DNA from 3 places in the Agarivorans sp. QJM3NY_33 genome. Region 3 is predicted to be linked to each of the others. Evidence: predicted binding sites of a transcription regulator. Region 3 holds the regulator's gene; each other region holds the start of a gene.

Region 1 (3,269 bases), 2.2 Mb from region 3:
TTGATAAGCGCATTTGGAAAGCGGGGCTAAATACATTTTCTTCCTCATTGAGAATAGAGAGTGATAGCTGCGGCATTAAGCCGCTTTTTCTGCGACTAAGTACTTGATTAAAAATCATTAGTTAAGTGCAACAGCCTAGCCAAACCAACCATGTAAAAACCATTGCTGATTCTCTTGGCATATCCAAGCAAGCGCCTCATGCTGACTTTTCGCCAAATAATAATCGCGGTTAATTTGGTGCTCATCCCACCATCCGCTGGCAATACGTTCTGGAGCTGAGAGCAGCTTATAATGCACAATATTGATTGGTTTAAGCTGGGGCAGTAACCAGCATGGTCGAGGAAAGTTACTCGGATAACTAAGTGCAGAGGTATGTTCTAAGGGTTGATATTGGCTGGCTAGTTCAGGCCGATAATCAGCTCGACAGCTTAAACGATGGATCCGTTGGCTACCTAAACGGATGTTGAGTTGATCAAATAACAGATCATCGAGTTGAGTTTGGTCTTGGTCAAATAGCCCATTGCTCGAATGATTTAAAGGGTAGAGCGCTTCGCTACTGAGGTTAAACTCGAGCAACGCCGCTGGTAATCTCAGAGTCTCTAGTTTCAGCTGAAATAAGGCAAACCAGTCGTGACGACTTTGTAGCATACGGGCACTGCGTAACAGGAGCCTTTGTTTGGCCTTATCACGAAAACATAATTCAAGGACGATTTCATTACAGCAATACTGGCGTTCTCTTAGCCAGTGTTGTAAATGTTGGCAAGCTTGCTTCAAAGGAAACATTAAAGCTTGAGTGGTGTTGATTTCACTCAGCAGTGGAAACATTTGCTGGTAACGGTCTTGTGCTTGAATAAAAGCGAGCGGGTATGGCTGTTTACCTCGCGCCTGATCTAAGCTTTTTAGGCTTTGTTCTCCTAAACGTTTTCGCAGTTCTGGGCGAGGTAATGCGCAAAGCTGTTTAAATGTGTAAAGCCCCATGGCTTGTAAGCTGGCAATTTGTGTTTTTGGCAAATCACAGGCGCTTAGTGGTAGAGCGTCGAGTGTTTCGACCCCTCTATAGGGTGCTTGTTTATGCTTTGAGCAAACCAGCCAGCGAGCAGCGAGCGCGGTGTTGGCCCAGGCCAGTCGAAAGCTTAAGCCTTGTTGTTGATAGATGATGCTTAGTTGTTGAGCATGAGTCTGGGGGGTGGGATAAATACTCTGCATGCCAGAACCATTAATAAATAGGCCATAATCTGGGTGCAGGGCGACTTGCGCAGCATAGCTTAAAGCTTGTTGGGCTAAGTTTTGAAACAAATCATCAGTAACTTGCGTTTGTTGTTCATAGAGATGGAGCTGTGGTGCCAGCTGATAGGCGGTATTGAGCGAACAGCCAAAGTAGAGCCCTAGCTGATGCGCTGCCTTGTTGAACTGAGAGAGTTGTTGCTTATGGTGAATAGCTAAGGCTTCGGAGAGCGAATGTTCGCGCTGTAGCAAGTCCAGCGCGAGTTGTGGGAAATCAAGGTAAATCCAATACATGCTTTAGTCACATTGAGTGCTTTGCTATTAAACTCGACGAGGAATATGTTGCCCGTAGAGCGGAGCTGCGCCGCGTCGTTTTAATAGCTGGTAGCTGATTTGGTCAGTATTTCTATTGGGATGTAGTGCAATGCGAACACTAGCGCTGGAGCTTTGTTGTTGTTGCTGCAAAGGTCTAAATAAATAACTGAGACAGTCGCCTTGTTCGGCAGCTAGTTGCAAGCGGCGACTGGCTTTTAAATCTAAATGATCAACCCAGCCTAACACGGCGCTGCAACAGCCACTTTTAAGGGCTTGTTCAATGGTCCAGATAATATCGCTGCACTGTTCTGGGCGGATCACAATCACCTTACTTATATCAATGTTGTGTTGTTGCAGTGCTGGGGCATTTGGCATGAACGGAGGCGCCACCCATATGATCCATTGTGATTTTTTACTTAATTTAGCCAGGGCCGGTAACAGCAGTTGTAGTTCCCCAATACCTTGTTGTTCATAGAGGACTTCTGTCATTGCGCCTTGTGGCCAACCTTGGCCTGGGAGCTGTTGATCAAGCTGTTCAAAGCCGCTTGCTTGCACCGTTAGCTGGCTGCGATGCCATTGCTTACCTTGCCAAACTTTGTTGTTCTGTAGCAGTTGATTGATTTGTTGTGCCATTGTTCGCTCCATGCTCTCAGTCGATGCCAAATTTAACGGCCTTACAATTACTGTATGGATATACAGTAGTGTTAATTTTATGCATTTGCAAATATTTTTTTCGCTTATATGTATTACAATTGACTAATGATGCTAGTAATTTTTAATAAATACTTGCAAAATAACTGTGGAGATTGAAAAGGTTTTCATGGGCGAGTCAATAAATAGGGATACAAATGATAACTCTGGGTGAATACATAATTGAGAAGCAGCACCAGTTTCCTGAAGCTACGGGAGAGCTGACCCAACTGCTTGGGGCGATTCGTTTAGCCGCAAAGGTGGTTAACCGCGAAATCAATAAGGCTGGTTTAGTCGATATTATTGGCGCAACTGGCGTAGAAAATGTACAAGGAGAAGTACAACAAAAGCTCGATCTTTATGCCAATGAAATGTTTAAAGCGGCATTGGAAGCAAGGGGTGAAGTATGTGGTGTCGCTTCTGAAGAAGAAGATGAATTTGTTAGTTTTGATAGTACTCGTTCTATCGACAGTAAATACGTTGTTCTGATGGACCCCTTAGATGGTTCTTCTAATATTGATGTGAATGTATCAGTAGGCACTATTTTTTCTATTTATCGACGGATCAGTCCTTGTAGTTCCCCTGTTGTATTAGAAGACTTTTTGCAACCAGGCTATCGTCAGGTCGCGGCTGGTTACGTGGTTTATGGTTCATCAACTATGTTGGTCTATACCACGGGTCATGGCGTACATGGTTTTACCTGCGATCCATCTTTAGGTGTATTCTATTTATCCCACGAGAACATGACGATCCCTAAAGATGGGATTATCTATTCGATTAATGAAGGGAATTACCTTAAGTTTCCAACTGGGGTAAAGAAGTACCTCAAATATTGTCAAGAGATTGAACCGAATACTAATCGCCCCTATACCTCTCGTTACATTGGGTCTTTAGTGTCTGATTTCCATCGTAACTTGCTTAAGGGTGGGATCTACATTTATCCTTCAACAGCGTCTGCGCCCTCCGGGAAGCTACGCTTATTGTATGAGTGCAACCCAATGGCCTTCCTTATTGAGCAAGCAGGCGGTAAAGCCAGTGAT
Region 2 (3,269 bases), 1.3 Mb from region 3:
CAGGCACCACAAAATCCACCGCGGCAGGAATAGTTTAAATTTAGCCCGGCCTGTTCCGCTTGTTCTAAGATACTTTGTTGATTATTACCTTGAACGTGACTATCCCAACTATCAAACAGAATATTAATGCTCTTACTCACCACCGAGTCGCTGATCTGGTGGCCAAAGCTTTCAGAAAAATAATCGTCGGGATGCACCCCTAAGGCGAGCAACTGCTGTTTTGCGCTGTCCATAAAGCCCTGTGGACCACAGACAAATACCGAGCGTAGTTCTAAATCTTCAATATCGAGTAACATCCCGCGATTGAGTCTGCCCTGATAGCCTTGCCAAGTGCTTTGAGCGGATTGGCTTAAACTATAACGAATACTGCAGTGTGGCATTTGTTGAGCGAGCACTTCTAGTTCGGCTCGAGCGATCAGATCTTGTTCGCTATGTGCACTGTGTAGAAACACCACATCTAGCTGGCTGTTGATGTCACTCAGGTAGCGCAGCATCGACAGCATCGGGGTGATGCCGCTGCCAGCTGACAGCAGTAATAATTTGTTGCTTGGGCTGGCGGGTAAATGAAAGTCGCCCGCAGGGGCTAAGGCTTTGAGTTGCATACCTGGCTTCAAGTAGTCATGTAACCAATTTGATGCCAGTCCGTTGGAAACCCGCTTAACGGTTATTGCTAAGCTTAAGGGGCGACTAGGAGAACTCGACAGCGTATAATTTCGGTGTACTGGGCTGCCGTCTATCTCCAGCTCAATGCCTATATATTGGCCTGCTTGATAATGGCAGATGTTGCCCTCTGGAGCCTCCAAAATGAAAGTTTTTACATCATGAGTTTCTTCGCGTATTGCAATACACTTGAGTAAGCGGCTTTGTCCCGCTTGCCAATTTGTAGTCACTGTTGGGCTGGATTGTGTTTTTTTGATTTGCTCGGGATAATGTTCTGGCGTCTTGGTTTCTAGTACTTCTATGGTGTCATATAGACTGATCTTACCATGATTGAGTGCCACCACATTTTGTCCGAAATAAACGTTTCCATCGTTACCCTTACGATACTTAGCGAGTGTTGATAGTGGTTCTTTTTGCGGATGAAACTCTCCACGGGCTTGATCGAGGGTTGTAAAAATACAGCGCGAACAAGGGTTTTGCACCTCAAATTCTACTTCTCCAATACGAAAACGTTTCCAGCCATCTTCGGCAAATGCAGCAGTGTTTGTGACCACTAGGTTGGGCCTAAATTGAGCCATATTATGTTGCGTTGGGCTGCGTGAATTGAGATCTTCTAATGAGGCTTCAGACACTAACAATAGGGGATAGGCGTCGGCGAAAGCGACCTGACTATCCCGCTTTTTGACCATACGCTGAGATTGTTCCCCAAAAAATACTAGGTGGCAGTTTTCCCCTAAATATTGGCTAAACCAATGATCGTAATCATTATGGCAATGTTGTGCTTGAACCGTATCCTGCCAAAGCTTTACTGGAATATAATGATCTGAAAAATCGGTGTATTTAATGTTTACCCCTGCCATGTTAGGGGCTTCCAGATATAAGCCTTCAGGCCGTAAAACACTGTGGATTTGCGCTAACTTGGGGTGAGTTCTGGCGGTTAGTTGTTTGCCATCGGGTAAGCAAACCACAAAACGTCGGTCGAATGCTAGGCCATGTTCTTCTACGTAAGCGTGATTTAAATCAATCCCTAAGGTTGATTTTATGGGGTAAATGCTTAACTGGCTGATCTGCGCTTGACTCACAATAATGCCTTATTATTCTTTGCTCATAATTTTAATCTTACTTAAGGTGGTGCATCGAGGCTAGCTCAAATTACCCTGATGAGCGATTTCTTATGAGGAAAGGCTTGTATTTAGTAAACGCATAACTATACTGTTTTTATATACAGTTGTTGTGGCGTATTTGCTTACTTATGACTTTAATGAATCGTAAAATCATTCATGTGGATATGGATTGTTTCTATGCTGCGGTGGAAATGCGTGAGCAACCCGAATTCGCGAACCTTCCTTTAGCCGTAGGTGGTTTGAGTAGCGGTCGAGGCGTATTAACAACCTGTAATTATCTGGCCCGTCAATATGGTATTCGCTCTGCAATGCCAACCCATAGAGCGCTACAACTGTGTCCCCAATTGGTTTTAGTGCCGCCGCGGCTGAGTTTGTACCGAGAGGTCAGCCGGCAAGTACAGGCTATTTTTGCCACTTATACTCAAGTGATCGAACCTTTATCCCTCGATGAAGCTTATCTTGATGTGAGTGCGTGTGAGGCTTGTCATGGTTCGGCGACTCTAATTGCTGAGCAAATCCGCCAAGATATCTATAACTGCACCGGATTAACCGCTTCGGCTGGTGTAGCGCCGGTCAAATTTTTGGCAAAAATCGCGTCCGACCTGAATAAGCCTAACGGACTATATGTGATTAAACCCGAGCAGGTTTCGGCATTTATTGAAACACTCGCCCTAGAGAAAATATCGGGTGTTGGTAAGGTGAGTATTGAAAAGCTGCATCACCATGGCTTATATACTGGCGGAGATATTCGTCGTGCCAAACGCGATAAACTGCAGACTTTGTTTGGTAAGTTTGGTGAGATGTTATGGTTGCGTTGTCAAGGGATCGATGAGCGAGCCGTAAGTAATGACCGTAAACGTAAGTCGGTGGCGGTAGAACGAACTTTTGCCCAAGATGAGCGAGATAAAAGCTTAGTCGTTGAGCGTTTACTGGCTTTGTTACCCGAGTTACGGCGGCGTAGCGAGCAACATTTACGACAGGCCAAGATGAATAAGTTAGGGGTAAAAGTAAAATTCGCCGATTTTCAGCAAACTACCAAGGAGCAGCAGTGCCAACAGATTGATGAATCAACCTTAGTGGAGCTGTTTCATCAAGCCTTTGCGCGCGGTAAGGGCAAAGCGGTGCGTTTAGTTGGCTTACATATTGGTTTAGCTTACGAGCAGCAAACAGAGTCGGCACAGTTGAGCTTGCCTTTTAGTGATTAAGTGGATTCCTCAGCACTTAGCCTGTCAGTGCTTACATCTGGTTGTGGACCGAACCGACAGATTGCTCTAATGCCTCATCGTTTGTTGGCTGCTGTATCGAGTTACCACACTATTCCGACCTAGCTCAATAAGCATTTGGTGTAGGATTTGAATTTCGTGCATCCTGACTGCCTCCGTGTAGGTTTAGATAGAATTTGTTTTGACGAAATTAATTAGATCAAACAACGGGTGTGCGTCTACTATATTGAATTTACTAGAAATTATGAGGGGTTCGTTAGAA
Region 3 (3,269 bases):
AATCGCGTAGCCCATTCTCGTTATTGATATAGTTGTTGTATCGCACTTGATAGTCGTTTTTCTTGCGTTGATGATCAACGTAGAAACTTGTTACTAGAAAAGAACTGGCTCTTCCTAGCTTTTGGAGGATAACGACAAAATCGTCATCCTTAGCCCAAAGATACAAACGAATATTTTTCTTTGAGTTGGTCTCTTTGTGATAAAACAGCTTAATCGAAGCATCTTGATGATTTGTGATTATCTGTCGAACCCACTCCAGACGAGACGCTCTTCGAAAGTCGGGATAGCGTTCTAATATCCTAACATGTCGTCTACCGTTTACCCACTCGACTTCTTTTTCTTTTCTAGTGGTTAGGTGCCAAAATGTGTCTTCTTTACCATCCGTTTTTCGATGACATTGAGGGTTGATGTAGATCTCGCCCGCTAGGTATGTATCGGTTGATATAAAGTCTCTGTGAAAGAATTCATACAGGTGATTGATGATTTGAGTCGCGTCAACAATAGACAAGTCAATCGGTTCGCTTAGCATTTTGCCCCCTTTCTAGGGTTAAACCTGAATATGTTGAATTGGTCTTCCCAAGGAGGAGTGCCGCAATCTAAAGAAGAACATAATTTCTCTTCTAAGTAAGAGACAAATCGCTTTTTTATTCCGCTAGTCTTGGGGATGTCATTTCTATTTTTGTATGCAATTGCACCAATCAAAAGGTCACAAAGTTGAATTAATTGTACTTCGTACGATTGAACGATTGTTGCTTTAGCTGATAGTTGCCAGTGAGTACCGTTTTGCAAAACCTCACACATTTTCAGTGTTTTTTCAGCACCAAGCGTATCCATGTAATCTAGATATATACGATATTCATTGTCGACTTTTAAGAAGTCTCTCAAAGTGTAATAGAACATTTTGTAGTAGAAATCGCTATGAGAGCCTGCGTTATACTGGTTGTGATCAAGAGAGTTTTTATTTAGGACAACGGTAGATTTGAAGTTAACCTCCTGATCATCCAAGATTAAATCAATCAAGTCCTTATAGAGAGGCCACTGATGTTTGTTCAGTTTGCTCCATTTCAGCTCCGGTTTGTAGTTGTGTTTGTGCCTCAGGCTTTTGATACTTCGAGTTAAATTCTCTGCTTTTTCCGCACTGCAATGAAAAGCTCCCAGCACCATTACGTCACTGCCATCGTGAAGTAGGTGACAGCTTTCATCACAAAATATCTTGTAGACTGCCATTTCTAGGTTTGTACCGAAACATTATGATTGATGAAGAATAATCTCATAAAAAACGCAACATAATCAATTGCAGAGTTCTTTCATTTCTGTATGAGTGGAGGGGCAGTTTTTGCTCTTTACTATTGATGCTTCCCCCCTACTTTTTCTAAGTCAATTCATCAGAGAGAGGCTACTCCCTAGCTCAAATTGTCCAAAAATGAGTTAGCTCTACTCCTCGTATCCTTCTCTATCCCAATTTCTACTTATTTGCGATGGATGTCACGAAATGTGGGGTGTAGTTTCAAAGTAGCGGAAAGAATTCCAATGAAACTGAAACCTACACTTAAGCTGTTGATTCGAGATAAAACCTTGCTTCATTAATCATGCTGTATATACTAACAGTGTGCTGTATAAACTTACAGGTAGATTATGAAACCCTTAACGCCCCGTCAAACCGAAGTGTTTGAATTGATCCGTCGTAACATTCAAGACACAGGCATGCCGCCAACTCGCGCTGAAATCGCCAAAGAGCTGGGCTTTCGCTCGGCCAATGCTGCCGAAGAACATTTACGCGCCTTAGCTAAAAAAGGGGTGATTGAGATGATCCCCGGCGCTTCGCGCGGGATCCGTATTAGCGAAGACCATTTACCTGCTAATGCCGCGAATGACGAGCCAGAAGAAATCGGCTTGCCGCTGATTGGACAAGTGGCCGCAGGTGCCCCTATTTTGGCACAACAACATGTTGAGTCGCACTATGCGGTCGATGCTAATTTGTTTCATCCGCATGCCGATTATCTGTTGCGGGTGCAGGGCATGAGCATGAAAGACATCGGAATTATGGATGGCGATTTATTAGCGGTGCATAAAACCAACGATGTGCATAATGGTCAGGTGGTGGTGGCGCGCTTAGACGATGAAGTCACTGTGAAGCGCTTTCAACGTGACGGGAAAATGGTCTACCTTCATCCCGAGAACGAAGCACTTTCAACTATCGAAGTTGATTTAGAGTATCAAAGTGTTGATATTGAAGGTTTAGCGGTGGGGATCATCCGTACCGCAGACTGGATGTAGTTACTCCCTAAAACTAAGTTCCCTTCTTTTTAAAGCCCAAATTATAGCAATTTGGGCTTTTGTCGTTTACTTCACAGCTTTTATTTTAAATGTCTATATTTATAACATTCTATTTACAATTATTTAACTAAGCGTCTATTTTATAAGCAGTAAGGTATTTTAATTGCGAAGCCTTGCTGCTTTGGGAAGGGAGTTTTCCCTTATTTTGCGGCCACTTTATTATTGTAAGCAGCGATGTTTGCAATGAAGTGACCGGCCTTGGCTACGAGCAAAGGAGAGCGCTGTGGGCCGATGGATACCGCTAGTATTGCTGGCATGTTGGGTGAATCAAGCATGGGCGCAACAAACGATGTCGTTCAATTTACGCCCTGGTGTCACCGCCATTAGTGAGCAGGTTTACGGCTTGCACATGACTATTTTTTATATATGTTGTGTCATTGGGCTGGTGGTGTTTGGGGTGATGTTCTGGGCGATTTTTCATCATCGAAAGTCCAAGGGAGCCGTTGCCGCACAATTTCATGAGAGCACCAAAGTTGAAATTGTCTGGACGATAATTCCCTTCATCATTTTGATCGGCATGGCGATTCCTGCCACAAAAACCTTATTAGCGATGGAAGATCCTTCCGATGCCGATCTCACTATTCAAGTCACTGGTTCGCAGTGGAAGTGGCACTACCGCTATTTTGATCATGAGCTGGAATACTACAGCGTGTTGGCCTCGGATATGAAGCAAGTACAGGGCAAGCTTGCTAAGCGCGATAACTACTTATTGGAAGTAGATCATCCACTGGTGCTGCCAGTCGGCAAGAAGGTTCGTTTTTTAATGACTTCGGAGGATGTGATCCACTCCTGGTGGGTACCCGACTTTGCGGTCAAAAAAGATGCTAATCCGGGTTTTATTAACGAGGCCTGGACCAAAATTGACCAGCCGGGGATTTACCGCGGCCAATGTGCCGAACTTTGCGGTAAAGACCACGGCTTTATGCCGATTG

The links. Region 3 encodes LexA, which represses DNA repair genes until DNA is damaged. Its sites were predicted from a motif close to TACTGTATNNNNATACAGTA; they were not measured.
Region 1: a site for LexA is predicted at 2,221-2,240, ahead of imuA (translesion DNA synthesis-associated protein ImuA). Genes of this name have one in related genera too.
Region 2: a site for LexA is predicted at 1,871-1,890, ahead of dinB (DNA polymerase IV). Genes of this name have one in related genera too.

The regions. Positions count from the first base shown of each region.
Region 1 is NZ_CP194039.2:2,294,344-2,297,612, forward strand. Features, by position in the region: gene ACRRSY_RS10355 (Y-family DNA polymerase) at 136-1,518, opposite strand; gene imuA (translesion DNA synthesis-associated protein ImuA) at 1,546-2,172, opposite strand; gene fbp (class 1 fructose-bisphosphatase) at 2,388-3,269, shown strand, end outside.
Region 2 is NZ_CP194039.2:3,217,217-3,220,485, reverse strand. Features, by position in the region: gene ACRRSY_RS14480 (MOSC N-terminal beta barrel domain-containing protein) at 1-1,742, opposite strand, end outside; gene dinB (DNA polymerase IV) at 1,922-2,989, shown strand.
Region 3 is NZ_CP194039.2:4,497,863-4,501,131, reverse strand. Features, by position in the region: gene ACRRSY_RS20345 (hypothetical protein) at 1-529, opposite strand, end outside; gene ACRRSY_RS20340 (DUF3800 domain-containing protein) at 523-1,227, opposite strand; gene lexA (transcriptional repressor LexA) at 1,636-2,277, shown strand; gene coxB (cytochrome c oxidase subunit II) at 2,627-3,269, shown strand, end outside.